2 regions of the Pseudomonas frederiksbergensis genome follow, and region 1 is predicted to be linked to the other one. Evidence: riboswitches for the same ligand, from Rfam matches in the RefSeq annotation. Region 1 holds a riboswitch; the other holds the start of a gene.
What was found. Region 1 has a riboswitch for cobalamin ahead of BLL42_RS24805 (CbtB domain-containing protein). Riboswitches for the same ligand answer to the same signal wherever they lie in the genome.

Region 1 (7,931 bases):
CCGTGCAGCGAGATCAGAATCACCTTGGCGTGGCGCAGCACTTCGTCGACATACACGTCGACCGAGGCGTGATTCTGCACCTGCATCGGGTTGGCCAGGCGCAGGCTCGGGTAGTCCTCGGGCAACTGCTGCGCCGCTTCGGCGAGCAGCGCCAGACTGGAGTCGCCGCTGCACAGAATCACCAGCTCGGCGGGGGTTTGGCCAAGGTCGGCAATGTTGTCATCCGAGACGAAACCGCCGGGCTGGGTCCTGAGCAGGTGCATGGGTTAAACGCTGAGCGCGGCGCGCAATTGCGCTTCGAGCAAGGCAGCGTCCAGTTGCTGGCCGATCAGTACCAGACGTGTGCTACGCGTTTCGTCTGCGGCCCATTGACGGTCGAAGTGCTTGTCGAAACGCGTGCCCACACCCTGGATCAGCAAGCGCATCGGCTTGTTCGGGATCGCGGCGAAACCCTTGACCCGCAGGATGCCGTGCTGGACCACCAATTGGGTCAGGGCATCGAGCAACAGGCTTTCGTCGGCTTGCGGCAGTTCGATGGAAATCGAATCGAAAGCGTCGTGATCGTGATCATCGTGGTCGTCGCCATCGTGGTGATGGTCATGGTGGCTGTGACGGCTGTCGATGTGTTCTTCAGAGCCGGCACCCAGGCCGATCAGCACGTCCAGCGGCAGACGACCGCTGCTGGCTTCGATGATTTTCACCGCTGGCGGCAGTTCTTCGGCAACTTCCAGGCGCACTTTGGCCAGATCCGCAGGGCTGATCAGGTCGGCCTTGTTGAGGATCACCAGGTCAGCGCTGGCCAGTTGGTCGGCGAACAGCTCGTGCAGCGGCGATTCATGGTCCAGGTTCGGGTCGAGCTTGCGCTGGGCGTCGACCTGGTCCGGGAACGCGGCGAAGGTGCCAGCGGCCACGGCCGGGCTATCGACCACGGTGATCACCGCGTCCACGGTGCAGGCACTGCGGATTTCCGGCCACTGGAAGGCTTGCACCAGCGGTTTTGGCAGGGCCAGACCGGAGGTTTCGATGAGGATGTGGTCCAGATCACCGCGACGGGCGACCAGTTCGCGCATCACCGGGAAAAATTCTTCCTGAACGGTGCAGCACAGGCAGCCGTTGGCCAGCTCATAAACACGGCCGTTGGCTTCTTCTTCAGTGCAGCCGATGGAACATTGCTTGAGGATTTCGCCGTCGATGCCCAGCTCGCCGAACTCGTTGACAATCACCGCGATGCGCCGGCCCTGGGCGTTATCGAGCATGTGTCGCAGCAAAGTGGTTTTGCCCGAACCGAGGAAACCGGTAACGATGGTGACGGGGAGTTTGGCCAGTGTTTTCATCGGATGCCCTTTGGCAAGGTGGCGGGCATACGGGACGACAACCGGCGGCGCTTGAGCGCGCAAAGCGGAAGAGTTCGCCACCGGATCACCCCGCCCGGTTGTAGTGAGAATCTGTATCGAGGCAGGTCTCCTGGCTGACGGTGGGCCGGTCTTTCGACTGGCGGTTTCTGCACCTTCCCGCGCCTGAAAACAAAAGAGCGCAGTGGCATGGCAGAAACGCAACCGTTCACAGTTGCGGGGGCAGCCGCGGCATTGACCGCGTTCCCTTCTTAGCTTCGGCGCACGCGCCAAAGAACCTCGAAAGCGCAAGGCTACGCATCGCATCGGGGCGGGTCAATGTTCACTGCAGCTGAGAAACGTTGCCAATTGACGCCCTACCCTCGCCCATGCTCTCCTACACGCCTTGTTACGGGTGCCCTTCACAGGGTGAAACGGGAAACCGGTGAATCATGTGCTTTACTCAAAAGCCATGTCAGTCCGGTGCTGCCCCCGCAACGGTAAGCGAGCGAAGAATCAGATCCACTGTGCCAGTTCGGCATGGGAAGGCGATTCTTGCAGGTTCGGCGAATGCCAGCCCCTCGTGAGCCCGGAGACCGGCCCGCAACACAGAGTGCCTTGCGACACAGGGCAACGAATAACAAACCCGCGGTGGGCGGGCGCTGTTTTAGCTTCCGCGTGCCTGGCTCGCGGGGTTTTCATGCGCTCGATTCACCCACTGACTGACCAGAGGGAAGCGCCATGTCGATCATCAGCAGTACTCGCCACGCCACCGCCAGCAGCACCTCCACCCTGAGCCAACGCCTCGTTGCCGCTATCGGCGCATCGATTCTGGGCGCGTGCCTTGTGTATTTCGCCGGTTTCTCGCACATCGACGCGGTGCACAACGCCGCCCACGATACCCGTCACAGCTCTGCCTTCCCGTGCCATTGAGACCTGCCGACATGATCAAGCGTATTGCGCAGACCGCAGGTTTCACCGGTTTGCTGGCCGCCCTGTTGCTGACCCTGCTGCAAAGTTTCTGGGTCGCGCCGCTGATTCTTCAGGCGGAGACCTACGAAAAAGCCCCGGCGGCTGAAGTCCATGAACATGCCGAAGGCGCCATGGCGGGTCACACCCACGATGCGCAAGCCTGGGAGCCGGAAGACGGCTGGCAGCGCGTGCTGTCGACCACCGGCGGTAATCTGGTGGTCGCCGTCGGTTTTGCGCTGATGCTCGCCGGTCTCTACACCCTGCGTGCACCGACCCGCACCTCTCAAGGTCTGCTCTGGGGTCTGGCCGGTTACGCGACCTTCGTCCTCGCACCGACCCTGGGCTTGCCGCCGGAATTGCCGGGCACTGCCGCCGCAGACCTGGCACAACGGCAGATCTGGTGGATCAGCACCGCAGCCTCCACCGCCGTCGGTATCGCCCTGATCGTGTTCGCCCGGCACTGGCTGCTGAAGGTACTCGGTGTTGCCATTCTGGCCGTGCCGCACATCATCGGCGCGCCACAACCTGAAGTGCATTCGATGCTGGCGCCCGAAGCCCTCGAAGCACAATTCAAGATCGCCTCGCAGCTGACCAACGCCGCGTTTTGGCTGGCCATGGGCCTGATCAGCGCGTGGTTGTTCCGCCGCAAGATCGATGGTCAATACCACGCATGAGTGAAACGGGCGCAGCGCCAACGCTGGTGATCGGCCTGGGCTGCCAGCGCGGCTGCCCGGCCAGCACGCTGCGCGCGCTACTTGACCAGGCGTTGCAGGCTCATCACATCGAATTGCAGACGATCAAGGCCCTGGCCAGTATCGACCTGAAACGTGATGAGCCCGGCCTGATCGAGTTGGCCAGGCAACTGGCGCTGCCGTTGATGTATTTCAGCAGTGAACAACTGGCCGGCTATCAACCGCAACTCAGCCATCACTCGCAAATTGCCTTCGAGCGCACCGGTTGCTATGGCATAGCGGAAAGCGCTGCACTGGCCCTCGCCGAGCAACTGGCCGAGGCGCCGGCAAAATTGCTGATCCCGCGACAAAAATATGCCCAGGCGACGTTTGCATTGGCCGGCGCTGCGTAAAATCCTCGATAATCCCGCCTTCGATCATGAGCAATCTTCATCTGAAGCCTTGCTTTGACCCTTTTTCACAGGAGCCGGCCATGACCGTCTACTTCATTGGCGCAGGTCCCGGCGACCCGGAACTGATCACCGTCAAGGGCCAGCGGCTGATTCGCAGTTGCCCGGTGATCATTTACGCCGGCTCGCTGGTGCCTGAAGCCGTACTGGAAGGCCATCAGGCTGAACAGGTGGTCAACAGCGCCGAATTGCACCTGGAACAGATCATCGAACTGATCAGAATCGCCCATGACAAAGGCCAGGATGTGGCGCGGGTGCACTCCGGCGATCCGAGCCTGTATGGGGCGATCGGCGAGCAGATTCGTCACCTGCGCGAGCTGGACATCCCGTTTGAAATCATCCCCGGCGTCACCGCCACCGCCGCGTGCGCGGCGCTGCTGGGCGCCGAGTTGACGCTGCCGGACATCTCGCAAAGCGTCATCCTGACCCGCTACGCCGACAAAACCACGATGCCGCCGGGCGAAGCGTTCGGCAGCCTGGCCCGGCATGGCGCGACCATGGCGATTCATCTGGGGGTCAATCACCTGGAGAAAATCGTCGCTGAACTGCTGCCGCATTACGGCGTGGACTGCCCGATTGCCGTGGTGCATCGAGCCAGCTGGCCGGATCAGGACTGGGTGGTGGGGACACTGGCAGACATCACCGAAAAGGTTCAGGCCAAGGGATTTCGGCGTACGGCACTGATTCTGGTGGGTCGGGTGTTGGGCAGTGACCATTTCAGTGAATCGTCGCTGTACCGCGCGGGGCATGCGCATTTGTATCGCCCCTAAGATCAAAAGATCGCAGCCTGCGGCAGCTCCTACGGCATCCGCATTCTCCCGTAGGAGCTGCCGCAGGCTGCGATCTTTTGGGGGTCACCCCCAACCTCCCGACAAACCATCACCCACAAAAAACGGCGCTCACGGGGCGCCGTTTTTTTGTTCGCAGTGAACGCCTTGTTTAGTAGTAGGCGTTTTCTTTCTGCGTGTGGTCGGTCACGTCACGTACACCTTTAAGCTCGGGAATACGCTCAAGGAGCGTTCGCTCGATGCCTTCCTTCAAGGTCACGTCAGCCTGGCCGCAGCCCTGGCAGCCGCCACCAAACTTCAACACGGCGATGCCGTCGTCCACCACATCGATCAGGCTGACCTGACCGCCGTGGCTGGCCAGCCCCGGGTTGATTTCGGTTTGCAGGTAGTAGTTGATGCGCTCGTTGACCGGGCTGTCGGCATTGACCATCGGTACTTTGGCGTTTGGCGCCTTGATGGTCAGTTGGCCGCCCATGCGGTCAGTGGCGTAGTCGACCACGGCATCGTCCAGGAACGCTTCGCTGAACGAGTCGATGTAAGCGGTGAAGCTTTTGAGCCCCAGCGCAGTATCTTCAGGTTTTTCTTCGCCCGGCTTGCAATAGGCAATGCAGGTTTCGGCGTATTGAGTGCCAGGCTGGGTGATAAAGACCCGAATGCCGATCCCCGGGGTGTTCTGCTTGGAAAGCAGATCAGCCAGATAATCGTGGGCGGCGTCGGTAATGGTAATGGCGGTCATGGAAGTTCCTCGCAGGCTTGGGCGCAGTTTACGCCAATCATCGCGCCGGACAAAGTCCCAGTATTTTTGTCGGGAAAGAGCCGGTCGCCGCTAGCGGCGACCAGCGAGTCGATCACAGGTTTTCGTAGCGATTCATGTCCAGGACGCCCTCTTCCACCGGATCGGTCTCGTGGATATACCGGCTTAAATCGTGGAAGTACTGCCAGAACTGCGGGTGGCTGCGACGAATGCCCCAGCGCTCGACGATTTTCTCGAAGCCTTGGGCATCCTTGGCATTCTCCATCGCAGCGACAAACTCCGGCACGTGTTCAGCGGGAATGTTGAACATGAAGTTCGGGTAGCTGCTGAGCACGCCGGGATAAATGGTCAATGTGTCCAGCCCCGACTGATAGCGCGATGCCTCGCCGAGCAGGAACGCCACATTGCTGTGGGCACGGTTGCGCAGCAGGCTGTACACCTCGCGCTTGCCGCTGCGACTTTCAATGCGCAGCATCGTCGCTTCCGGCAGTTGATCGATCACCTTGAGCCCGGCCGCCGGGCGCGATGTCAAACGGCTCAACGCCTGCTCGGCATTCTGCAAGGCCGGATCGATATTGGGCCGTGAGCAATAAGCCCCTTCGCAACGATTGATCGGATCAGGCCTGGCGTTCAGGTCACCGTAACGTATCAGCAATTGCTGGGCGAAATCGCGTTTCGGGTCTTTCTCGTCGAGTTTCAGCGCCGTCGGTTTGTCATTGTCGATGCTTTCGTAATCCAGCCACATCTTGAATTTGCCGCCGCTCTGATACCAGTCATCCAGATACCCGTCACGCGAATCGGCCGGCATCAAGCGCAGGAAGTTCTGCTCGGCGCCGTTACGGATCAAGTCGAAATACAGCCGGGTCTGCGCCTGATGGGAAACGTTGCCGAACACGTCGAAGTTAACCGCCAACTGATAATAGGTGCGCTCCAGCAACGGGAAGTCGAACAGCCACATCGTCTGCGGCACCTCACCGATCAGGCCTTTGGTCACTGAGGCGCTGTCAAAATGCCGGAAAATACTCAGCAAGGCATTGTCGTTGCCCGCCCACAGGCTCGACCAGCTGGGTGCCGGTACATTGGCATAAGTGTCACGGCGCAAGGCTTCGTACTCGTTACGCTTGTCGCGGTAGGCATACCACAGGCTCAGCACACTGCCGACATCATCATTCTGGCCGGGCATGGCCAGCAACGGCGTGGCCTTGCCGCGATAACTCGGATCGGTGATGTACACGTCGTGCTCCGGCGCCTGGAAGAACGCCCAGAAGTTGTCGCGGATCACGTCGGTGGCGATCTGTCCGCGACAAACCGGGCCGCGGATAAAGGTGCGCACAAAGTACTCGGCGTTATCGAGCATGAACTGATAACGCGCCTGGGCCGGAATTGCCTGGAAGGTCTCGAAGGGATTGGCGCGACGTTCCGGGCCATAACCGGGCAAGGCGTGGACCTGCCAGTTGCCGTTGTAGAACAGGGTTTTGATCCGGGCCATTTTCGCCGGGCTCAGCGGATAGGTGATGTGCGTCTTGTGCACGATCACCCCTTGCACCGGCCACAAGCGGTAGTACACCTGAGTGCCCGGATCATCGTTCGGGCGGCGGCTGTTGATCAGGTCGATCGGCTGGCCCGTCGGTGTGCGCGAACGCACCCACTGGAAGAAGTGCCCCGGCTCGCCGTCCTTGAAGTAGATATGCGCCAGAAACCAGTGCTCAAACAACCAGCGTGCCACCAGACTTTCACGGGCGCCCGGTGCGTTGAGCAGGTTTTCCCACTGCACCACCTGCAAGGTTTCCCTCGCGCTGGGGACCAGGCCCTGCTGGTCGATTGGCGCGCCGGAGGCCAGCCAGCGTTGCAGCGTCTGGTACTGCTGATCGGTCAGCCCCGTCACCGCCAGCGGCATCCCTTCTTTCGGATGGGCGCCGGCATAGGCTTCGAACTCCCCCGGCATCGGGCACATGTTCTCGCGCTCGAGCCCAAGCACAATGTCTTCCGGAAGCTTGGCGTTAGGTTGCAGCGGTGTCCGGTGGCCGAGCTCCAGCATGCGCGCCATCAGCGCAGCCTGACTGCCTTGAGCATCGAGTACCGAATAGAAGTCCTTGCGTTGCCAGGCCGCTTTGCCAAAGGCGTCATAAAACAACCGTGTCGGCTCCGACGCCTTGCTGCGTTCACCGGCGTAGACCGGAATCTTGTTCGCACCGCGCGCCGCGCCCTCGCCACTGCCCAGATTGAGCTGACAGGCGGCGTCATAGCAGGCATGGCAAGCCACGCATTTTTCAGTGAAGATCGGCTGAATGTCGCGGGTATAGGAGATCGCCGGCGCCGTGCCTTGTGCTGTGGCGGCACTGCTTATAAGCAGCACAAAGAGGCTGATGAAAACGCGATACGACATATCCCTGGTCCCGATCATGAAAAAACGTCGAGATTCTACCGTTCTGGCCCGACCGCCAACATGAGCGATATTCATGCAAAACCGGCTCATGCTCTAAAAGCGCACAGGTTTGCTATTATCCCGGCCCTTCGTAATGGCCTTACCAGGTAGTCCTAATGTCCGATCGCAGTGCTCGCCTACACGTCCTCAAGCAAGCCCTCAAAGAGCGCATCCTGATTCTCGATGGCGGCATGGGCACAATGATCCAGAGCTACAAGCTCGAGGAACAGGACTACCGTGGCAAACGCTTTGCCGACTGGCCAAGCGACGTCAAGGGCAACAACGACTTGCTGGTACTGAGCCGCCCGGACGTGATCGGGGCGATCGAGAAGCAATACCTGGATGCCGGCGCCGACATTCTGGAAACCAACACCTTCAACGCCACCCAGGTATCCCAGGCAGATTACGGCATGCAGGGCCTGGCGTACGAGTTAAACGTAGAAGGCGCACGCCTCGCACGCAAGGTGGCGGACGCCAAGACCCTCGAAACCCCGGACAAACCACGTTTTGTCGCCGGTGT
Region 2 (7,931 bases), 700 kb from region 1:
GAGAAAGCCGCAGCCAGATCAGGATGTTCTGTATATGACGATGTCGGCCCGCCTTGTACTTATCTTCTTCGCAGCGCTGCTCAGCGCCTGTGCCAGTCGTACTCCGCCGCCTGTTAAAGTCGTTCGCGCCCCGGTTTTTGCTCCCGTTCAATCTTTCTCGCCTGCCGCTGAAGACGTGCTGATTCGGGCACTGGGTCTGGTCGGTACGCCTTATCGTTGGGGCGGCAATACGCCGGATTCGGGTTTCGATTGCAGCGGCCTGATCGGCTACGTCTACCGCGATGCGGCGGGTATTTCCCTGCCGCGTTCAACTCGCGAGATGATCGGCATGCAAGCGCCGAGTGTCGGCCAAGAGGCACTGCAGACCGGTGATCTGATCTTCTTCGCCACCAATGGCGGCTCGCAAGTCAGCCATGCCGGGATCTACGTTGGTGAAGGTCGCTTCGTGCATGCACCCGCCACGGGGGGTACGGTGAAGCTGGACAGTTTGTCCAAGGCCTATTGGCAGAGAGCCTACCTGAGCGCCAAGCGTGTTATTGAGCCCGAACATCTGGCGCACAATTTCTAGTTCGCAGAGGTTGTCATGACCGCTCGCACACTCAATCTCGACGAATCCCTCTACAACTACCTGCTCGACGTATCCCTGCGCGAAACACCGCTGTTGCGCCGCTTGCGTGACGAAACCCAGGCGCTGCCCATGGCGCGCTGGCAGGTGGCGCCCGAGCAGGGGCAGTTTCTCGCGTTGCTGGTCAAGCTTACGGGTGCCAGACGCTTGCTTGAAGTCGGCACCTTTACCGGCTACAGCGCCTTGTGCATGGCGGCCGCCTTGCCGGATGACGGCGCGTTGATCTGCTGCGACATTCCCGGAGAGTACAACGCCACGGCGCGCCGTTACTGGCAGGAGGCAGGCCTCGCTGGGCGCATCGATTTGCGTTTGGCCCCTGCGCTGCAAACGCTGGCCCAACTTGAGCAGCAAGGGCTGGGTGGTTGCTTCGATCTGATGTTCATCGATGCCGACAAGGCCAACTATCCGGCCTATCTGGAAAGCGCCTTGCGCCTGTTGCGAAGCGGTGGTCTGGCGGTGTTCGACAACACGCTCTGGAGTGGACGAGTACTGGAAGAAAATCCCGCGAGCGAAGACACCCGAGCCATCCAGGCACTTAATCGTGCCTTGAAGGATGACTCGCGTGTCGATCTGTCGTTGTTGCCTTTGGGTGATGGTTTGACGCTGTGCCGCAAAAAATAATGGGCTGATGGCAACGATCGCAGCTCCGGCGGTCGATCTGCTTTTGATGAGCCCCCGGCTTTAATTGACGCTCCACCCCCAACCCTCTAACCTTCGCGACTTGTTTCAGGTGCTCTGTGACCCAGTGGTCGACCGAGTGAAACAGGGAAGCCGGTGAGGGCGCGTTCTTTGACAGAACGGGCGACGATCCCGGCGCTGCCCCCGCAACGGTAAATGAGTAAAAACTGTGCTTTGAGCCACTGTGTCGTAGATCGATATGGGAAGGCGCGCAGTCAGGCGCAAGCCGCTCATGAGCCCGGAGACCGGCCTGATTCATCCAGCGGCATCACGGTGGGCGATGCCAGGCTTCTTGCCGTCTATTTCTATGCCTGCCCGCCGTTATCCAGCCTCAACGGAGAGCTCCCCCATGACTGATTCCCCCGATCGTGACGAACGCCATCTGGCGCGCATGCTGCGCAAGAAAGCCGTGATTGATGAGCGTATCGCCAACTCGCCGAACGAATGCGGCTTGCTGCTGGTTCTGTCCGGCAACGGCAAGGGCAAAAGCAGTTCTGCGTTCGGCATGCTCGCCCGGGCAATGGGCCATGGCATGCAGTGCGGCGTGGTGCAGTTCATCAAAGGGCGCAGCAGTACCGGCGAGGAACTGTTCTTCCGTCGCTTTCCGGAGCAAGTGCGCTTCCATGTGATGGGCGAAGGTTTCACCTGGGAAACCCAGGATCGCCAGCGCGATATCGCCGCCGCCGAGGCCGCGTGGGAAGTCTCCCGTGAATTGCTGCGTGACTCAGGCGTTGGTCTGGTAGTGCTCGATGAGCTGAACATCGCGCTCAAACATGGCTATCTGGACCTCGACCAGGTGCTCAGCGACTTGCAGGCCCGTCCGCCGATGCAGCACGTGGTAGTTACCGGTCGCGGGGCCAAGCCGGAGATGATCGAGCTGGCCGACACGGTCACCGAAATGGGCATGATCAAGCATGCCTTCCAGGCCGGGATCAAAGCGCAAAAAGGCGTTGAGCTGTGAGCCTCTTTATATGAATAGCAGTCGTTATTGCCCGGCGGTATTGATTGCCGCGCCGGCTTCCGGTCAGGGCAAGACCACCGTCACTGCCGCGCTGGCCCGTTTGCATCGCAATCAGGGGCGCAAGGTGCGGGTGTTCAAATGCGGCCCGGACTTTCTCGATCCGATGATTCTCGAGCGCGCCAGCGGTGCGCCGGTCTATCAATTGGACATGTGGATGGTCGGTGAGCAGGAAAGTCGCCGTTTGTTGTGGGAAGCGGCCGCTGAGGCTGACCTGATTTTGATCGAAGGCGTGATGGGCCTGTTTGATGGCACGCCGTCCAGCGCCGATCTGGCGCGGCACTTCGGCGTGCCAGTACTGGGCGTGATCGATGGCACTGCCATGGCTCAGACCTTCGGTGCGCTGGCGTTGGGGCTGGCGCGTTATCAGCCGGATTTGCCGTTTGCCGGTGTGTTGGCCAACCGCGTCGGCACCTTGCGTCACGCGCAACTGCTCGAAGGCAGCCTGACCGAAGGCCTGCGTTGGTATGGTGCCTTGTCCCGGGAAACCGGGATCGAACTGCCGAGCCGTCATCTTGGATTGGTTCAAGCCAGTGAATTGAATGACCTCGATCTGCGCCTCGACGCAGCCGCCCAAGCGTTGGCCAGCAGCTGCGAAGTGGCGTTGCCGCCTGCCGTCGAGTTCGCTGCGCCGGAAGAGATCGTTGCCGAGCCATTGTTGGCCGGTGTGCGAATTGCCGTGGCTCGCGACGAAGCGTTTGCCTTCACTTATGGCGCGAGCCTCGATTTGTTGCGGGCGATGGGCGCCGAGTTGCGATTCTTCTCGCCGATCCATGACCGCGAACTGCCAGAAGCTGACAGCCTGTACCTACCCGGTGGCTATCCGGAATTGCACCATGTGGCGTTGGCTGAAAACAGCACAATGCTCGATGCCATTCGCGCGCACCATGCTGCCGGCAAACCGTTGCTGGCCGAATGCGGCGGCATGCTGTATTTGCTCGACTCACTGACCGATGTCGATGGCACGCGGGCTGAGTTGGTGGGGCTGCTGGCGGGTGATGCGGTGATGCAAAAACGCCTGGCGGCGTTGGCCCTGCAAGCGGTCGAATTGCCCGAAGGCGCGCTGCGCGGCCACACTTATCACCATTCGTTGACCAGCACCGAGCTTGAGCCAATCGCTCGTGGTCTGAGCCCTAACGGCGGGCGCGGTGCCGAGGCGGTTTTCCGTGACGGGCGGATGACGGCGTCCTATGTGCACTTTTATTTCCCGTCCAATCCATCGGCGATCGCCGCGCTGTTTGCGCCAGACCTGAACCCTGTGGGGGCGGGCTTGCCCGCGAAGCAGCCATGACCGACAACGCATTTTCCGAGGCCGAGCGCGAAGCGGTTTATCGCGCGATTGCCGAACGTCGCGACATGCGTCACTTCAGTGGCGGCAGCGTCGAGCCCGAACTGCTTCGGCGATTGCTCGAAGCGGCGCATCGGGCCCCGAGTGTCGGCTTGATGCAGCCCTGGCGATTCATCCGCATCAGCGACCGAGCGTTACGCGGCAAGATCCAGCAACTGGTGGAAGAGGAGCGGGTACACACTGCGCAGGCGCTGGGTGAACGCACCGACGAATTCATGAAGCTGAAAGTCGAAGGCATCAACGACTGCGCCGAAGTGCTGGTCGCCGCGCTGATGGATGATCGCGAGCGGCATATCTTTGGTCGTCGGACCTTGCCGGAAATGGACATGGCGTCGTTGTCCTGCGCGATCCAGAATCTGTGGCTGGCGTCCCGTGCCGAAGGTCTGGGCATGGGCTGGGTCTCGTTGTTCGAACCGCAGGCATTGGCGGATTTGCTCGGCCTGCCGCCGGGGGCCAAGCCGCTGGCGGTGTTGTGCCTGGGACCGGTCAAGGCGTTTTACCCGGCGCCGATGCTGGTCCTTGAAGGCTGGGCGCAGGCGCGTCCGCTGAGTGAACTGTTGTACGAAAATTTTTGGGGAGTGAGTCAATGAGTGTGGCGTTGCTGAGTGTCGCCGGGGTCGCGCTGGACGCGCTGCTGGGCGAACCCAAGCGCTGGCATCCGCTGGTGGCGTTCGGCCGTTTTGCCGATCGTATCGAGCAACGTTTCAACTCCGCCGGCCGTGGCTGGCGCAGTCACGGTGTCACGGCCTGGGTGATTGCGGTGTTGCCGCTGACCCTGTTGATCACTGCATTGTCCTGGCTGCCTTACATCGGCTGGATCATCGAGATTCTCGCGTTGTATTGCGCCCTTGGCCTGCGCAGCCTCGGTGAGCACGTCGAGCCGGTAGCTCAAGCGCTGCGCAGTGACGACCTGGATGAAGCACGCAAGCGTGTCGGCTATCTGGTCAGCCGCCAGACCAGTGAGCTGGACTCGACCGAAGTGGCCCGCGCCGCCACTGAATCAGTTCTGGAAAACGGCAGCGATGCCGTATTCGCCGCACTGTTCTGGTTTGCTGTCGCCGGTGCGCCGGGGGTGGTGCTCTATCGGCTGAGCAATACCCTGGACGCCATGTGGGGTTATCGCAATGAACGCTTTGAGCGCTTCGGCTGGGCGGCGGCGAAAATCGACGATGTGCTCAACTATATTCCGGCGCGTCTGGTGGCGTTGACCTACGCGCTGCTGGGCAAAACCCGTTTGGCATTCAAATGCTGGCGCACGCAGGGGCCAACCTGGGACAGCCCGAACGCCGGGCCGGTGATGGCCGCTGGCGCTGGCGCCCTGGGGGTCGAGTTGGGGGGGGCGGCGATCTATCACGGTGAGCTGCATCAGCGTCCTCAGTTGGGCGAAGGTCTGCCGGCAGACGCCAATTCCATCGATCGCGGCTGGCAACTGGTTCAGCGCGGGGTAGGGTTGTGGCTGCTGATTCTCTGTGTGGGAGCCGAGCTTTATGCTTGAGCACGGTGGCCGCTTGCGCAAGGCGGCGTTGCATTACGGCATCGCCGAAGCCGATTGGCTCGACTTGTCCAGCGGTCTGGCACCCTGGCCGTGGGCGATCCCGGACATCCCGTTGCGGGCCTGGGCGCGTTTGCCGGAAACCGATGACGGCCTGGAGCAGGCCGCGCGCGAATACTACGGCGCCACGCAGGTGCTGCCGGTCGCTGGCTCTCAGGCGGCTATCCAGTTGCTGCCACGTCTGCGTCGAACCGGCAAAGTCGGCGTGCTCTCGCCGTGTTATGCCGAGCACGCCGAGGCCTGGCGCCGCAACGGCTACATCGTGCGTGAAGTGCTGGAGCAGGAAGTCGACTTTTTCCTCGATAGCCTCGACGTGCTGGTGGTGGTCAATCCGAACAATCCCACCGGCCTGAGCCTGACCCCGGAACGCCTGCTCGACTGGCATGCACGGTTGGCGCAGCGCGGCGGCTGGCTGGTAGTCGACGAAGCCTTCATGGACAACACCCCGCAGCTAAGCCTGTCGTCTTATGCCGATCAGGTCGGCTTGATCGTCTTGCGTTCGTTCGGCAAATTTTTCGGTCTGGCCGGGGTGCGATTGGGCTTCGTACTGGCTGAGCGCAAGTTGCTCAAGCTGCTCGCCGAGCAGGTCGGCCCTTGGGCGGTCAGCGGGCCAACCCGGGTGTTGGGTCAGGTCTGTTTGCGTGACACCCAAGGGCACGCTCGCCAGCGCGAGCGCACTGAAGAGGCCAGTCAGCGTCTGGCTGAAGTCCTTGAGCGTCACGGCTTCAAGCCGCAAGGTGGTTGTGCCTTGTTTCAATGGTTGATCACCGAGCGCGCAGAGCAGCTGCATGAGTTCATGGCCAGGCAAGGCATCTTGCTGCGTCTGTTCGCCCACAACAGCAGCCTGCGGTTTGGCTTGCCGGCCGATGAAGCCGATTGGCAGCGCCTCGAGCACGCTTTCGACGCCTACGCCAAGGAAACCCTATGACCACGCTGATGGTGCAAGGCACCACCTCGGACGCCGGCAAAAGTACCCTGGTAACGGCGCTGTGCCGCTGGCTGACGCGCCAGGGTGTTCGCGTGGCTCCGTTCAAGCCGCAGAACATGGCACTCAACAGCGCGGTGACCGCCGACGGCGGCGAAATCGGTCGCGCTCAAGCCGTGCAGGCTCAGGCGGCCAACCTTGAGCCGCACACTGACATGAACCCGGTGCTGCTCAAACCCAACAGCGATACCGGCGCGCAAGTGATCATTCACGGACGTGCCGTGACCACCATGAACGCGGTCGCCTATCACGACTACAAAGCCATCGCCATGCAAGCGGTGCTCGCTTCTCACGAACGCTTGAGTGCAGCCTATCCGGTGGTGATGGTCGAAGGCGCAGGTTCGCCCGCCGAGATCAATTTGCGTGCCGGCGACATTGCCAACATGGGCTTCGCCGAGGCCGTGAATTGTCCGGTGGTGCTGATCGCCGACATCAATCGCGGCGGGGTATTCGCGCACTTGGTGGGCACGCTGGAGTTGCTGTCAGCCACTGAGCAGGCGCGGGTCAAAGGCTTCATCATCAACCGTTTTCGCGGAGACATCGCCTTGCTGCAACCGGGCCTGGACTGGCTGGAAGAGCGCACCGGCAAACCGGTGATCGGTGTACTGCCGTATGTCATGGACCTGCACCTGGAAGCTGAAGACGGCATCGATCAGCGACAGACCGATAAAGCCGAGCAGGTGCTCAAAGTCGTGGTGCCGGTGTTGCCGCGAATCAGTAACCACACTGACTTCGATCCGCTGCGTCTGCACCCGCAGGTCGATCTGCAATTCGTCGGACCGGGACAGCCGATTCCGCCTGCCGACCTGATCATCCTGCCCGGCTCGAAAAGCGTGCGCAGCGACCTGCACTACTTGCGCACCAACGGCTGGGACGCGGCCATTACCCGCCACTTGCGTTACGGCGGCAAGTTGCTCGGGATCTGCGGCGGCCTGCAAATGCTCGGTGAGCAGTTGCATGACCCGCTAGGGTTGGAGGGTGCGGCGGGTTCCAGTGCCGGTCTTGGTTTGCTGGCGTTTGAAACGGTGCTCGAAGAAGAGAAGCAGCTGCGCAATGTGCGCGGGCGTCTGACTTTGGAGAGCGCGGAAGTCAGCGGTTATGAAATTCACGCTGGCGTCACCACCGGTATTGCTTTGGAGCAGGCGGCGGTGTTGCTGGATGACGGTCGCAGCGACGGTGCCCAAAGTGTCGACGGACAGGTGCTTGGCACGTATTTGCATGGTCTGTTCGAATCTCCGGCTGCGTGCAGCGCGCTGTTGCGCTGGGCCGGATTGCGGGACGTGCAGGAAGTCGATTACCACGCCTTGCGCGAGCGCGATATCGAGCGCTTGGCTGATTTGGTGGAGAAGCATCTGGACACTGGGCTGTTGCGTGAACTCTGTGGAGTTTGAGGTCGGTTGTTACACCGCCATTTAGAGGTTGATGACTATGTTGCAATTGATCCTCGGCGGAGCCCGCTCCGGTAAAAGCCGTCTGGCTGAAAAGCTTGCCGGCGAAAGCGCTCTGGCGGTGACGTACATCGCCACCAGCCAGCCGCTGGATGGCGAAATGAATGCCCGGGTGGCTCATCACCGCGAGCGCCGTCCGCCTGAATGGGCGCTGATTGAAGAGCCGCTGGAGCTGGCCCGGGTGCTGCGCGAAACCGCCAGCGACGAGCGTTGCCTGCTGGTGGATTGCCTGACCTTATGGCTGACCAATCTGCTGATGCTTGAGGATCCCGAGCGT

Region 2: another riboswitch for cobalamin. It lies ahead of cobO (cob(I)yrinic acid a,c-diamide adenosyltransferase); the one in region 1 lies ahead of BLL42_RS24805 (CbtB domain-containing protein).

Annotation. Positions count from the first base shown of each region.
Region 1 covers NZ_CP017886.1:5,145,090-5,153,020, reverse strand. Annotated here, with positions in the region: gene cobN (cobaltochelatase subunit CobN) at 1-263, opposite strand, end outside; gene cobW (cobalamin biosynthesis protein CobW) at 267-1,334, opposite strand; cobalamin riboswitch at 1,438-1,649, opposite strand; cobalamin riboswitch at 1,728-1,950, shown strand; gene BLL42_RS24805 (CbtB domain-containing protein) at 2,073-2,264, shown strand; gene BLL42_RS24800 (CbtA family protein) at 2,276-2,977, shown strand; gene BLL42_RS24795 (cobalamin biosynthesis protein) at 2,974-3,387, shown strand; gene cobM (precorrin-4 C(11)-methyltransferase) at 3,468-4,214, shown strand; gene nfuA (Fe-S biogenesis protein NfuA) at 4,384-4,968, opposite strand; gene BLL42_RS24780 (fatty acid cis/trans isomerase) at 5,081-7,372, opposite strand; gene metH (methionine synthase) at 7,528-7,931, shown strand, end outside.
Region 2 covers NZ_CP017886.1:4,447,527-4,455,457, forward strand. Annotated here, with positions in the region: gene BLL42_RS21265 (C40 family peptidase) at 35-568, shown strand; gene BLL42_RS21270 (class I SAM-dependent methyltransferase) at 584-1,246, shown strand; cobalamin riboswitch at 1,337-1,571, shown strand; gene cobO (cob(I)yrinic acid a,c-diamide adenosyltransferase) at 1,653-2,264, shown strand; gene BLL42_RS21280 (cobyrinic acid a,c-diamide synthase CobB) at 2,275-3,612, shown strand; gene bluB (5,6-dimethylbenzimidazole synthase) at 3,609-4,259, shown strand; gene cbiB (adenosylcobinamide-phosphate synthase CbiB) at 4,256-5,164, shown strand; gene cobD (threonine-phosphate decarboxylase CobD) at 5,157-6,149, shown strand; gene BLL42_RS21300 (cobyric acid synthase) at 6,146-7,597, shown strand; gene cobU (bifunctional adenosylcobinamide kinase/adenosylcobinamide-phosphate guanylyltransferase) at 7,635-7,931, shown strand, end outside.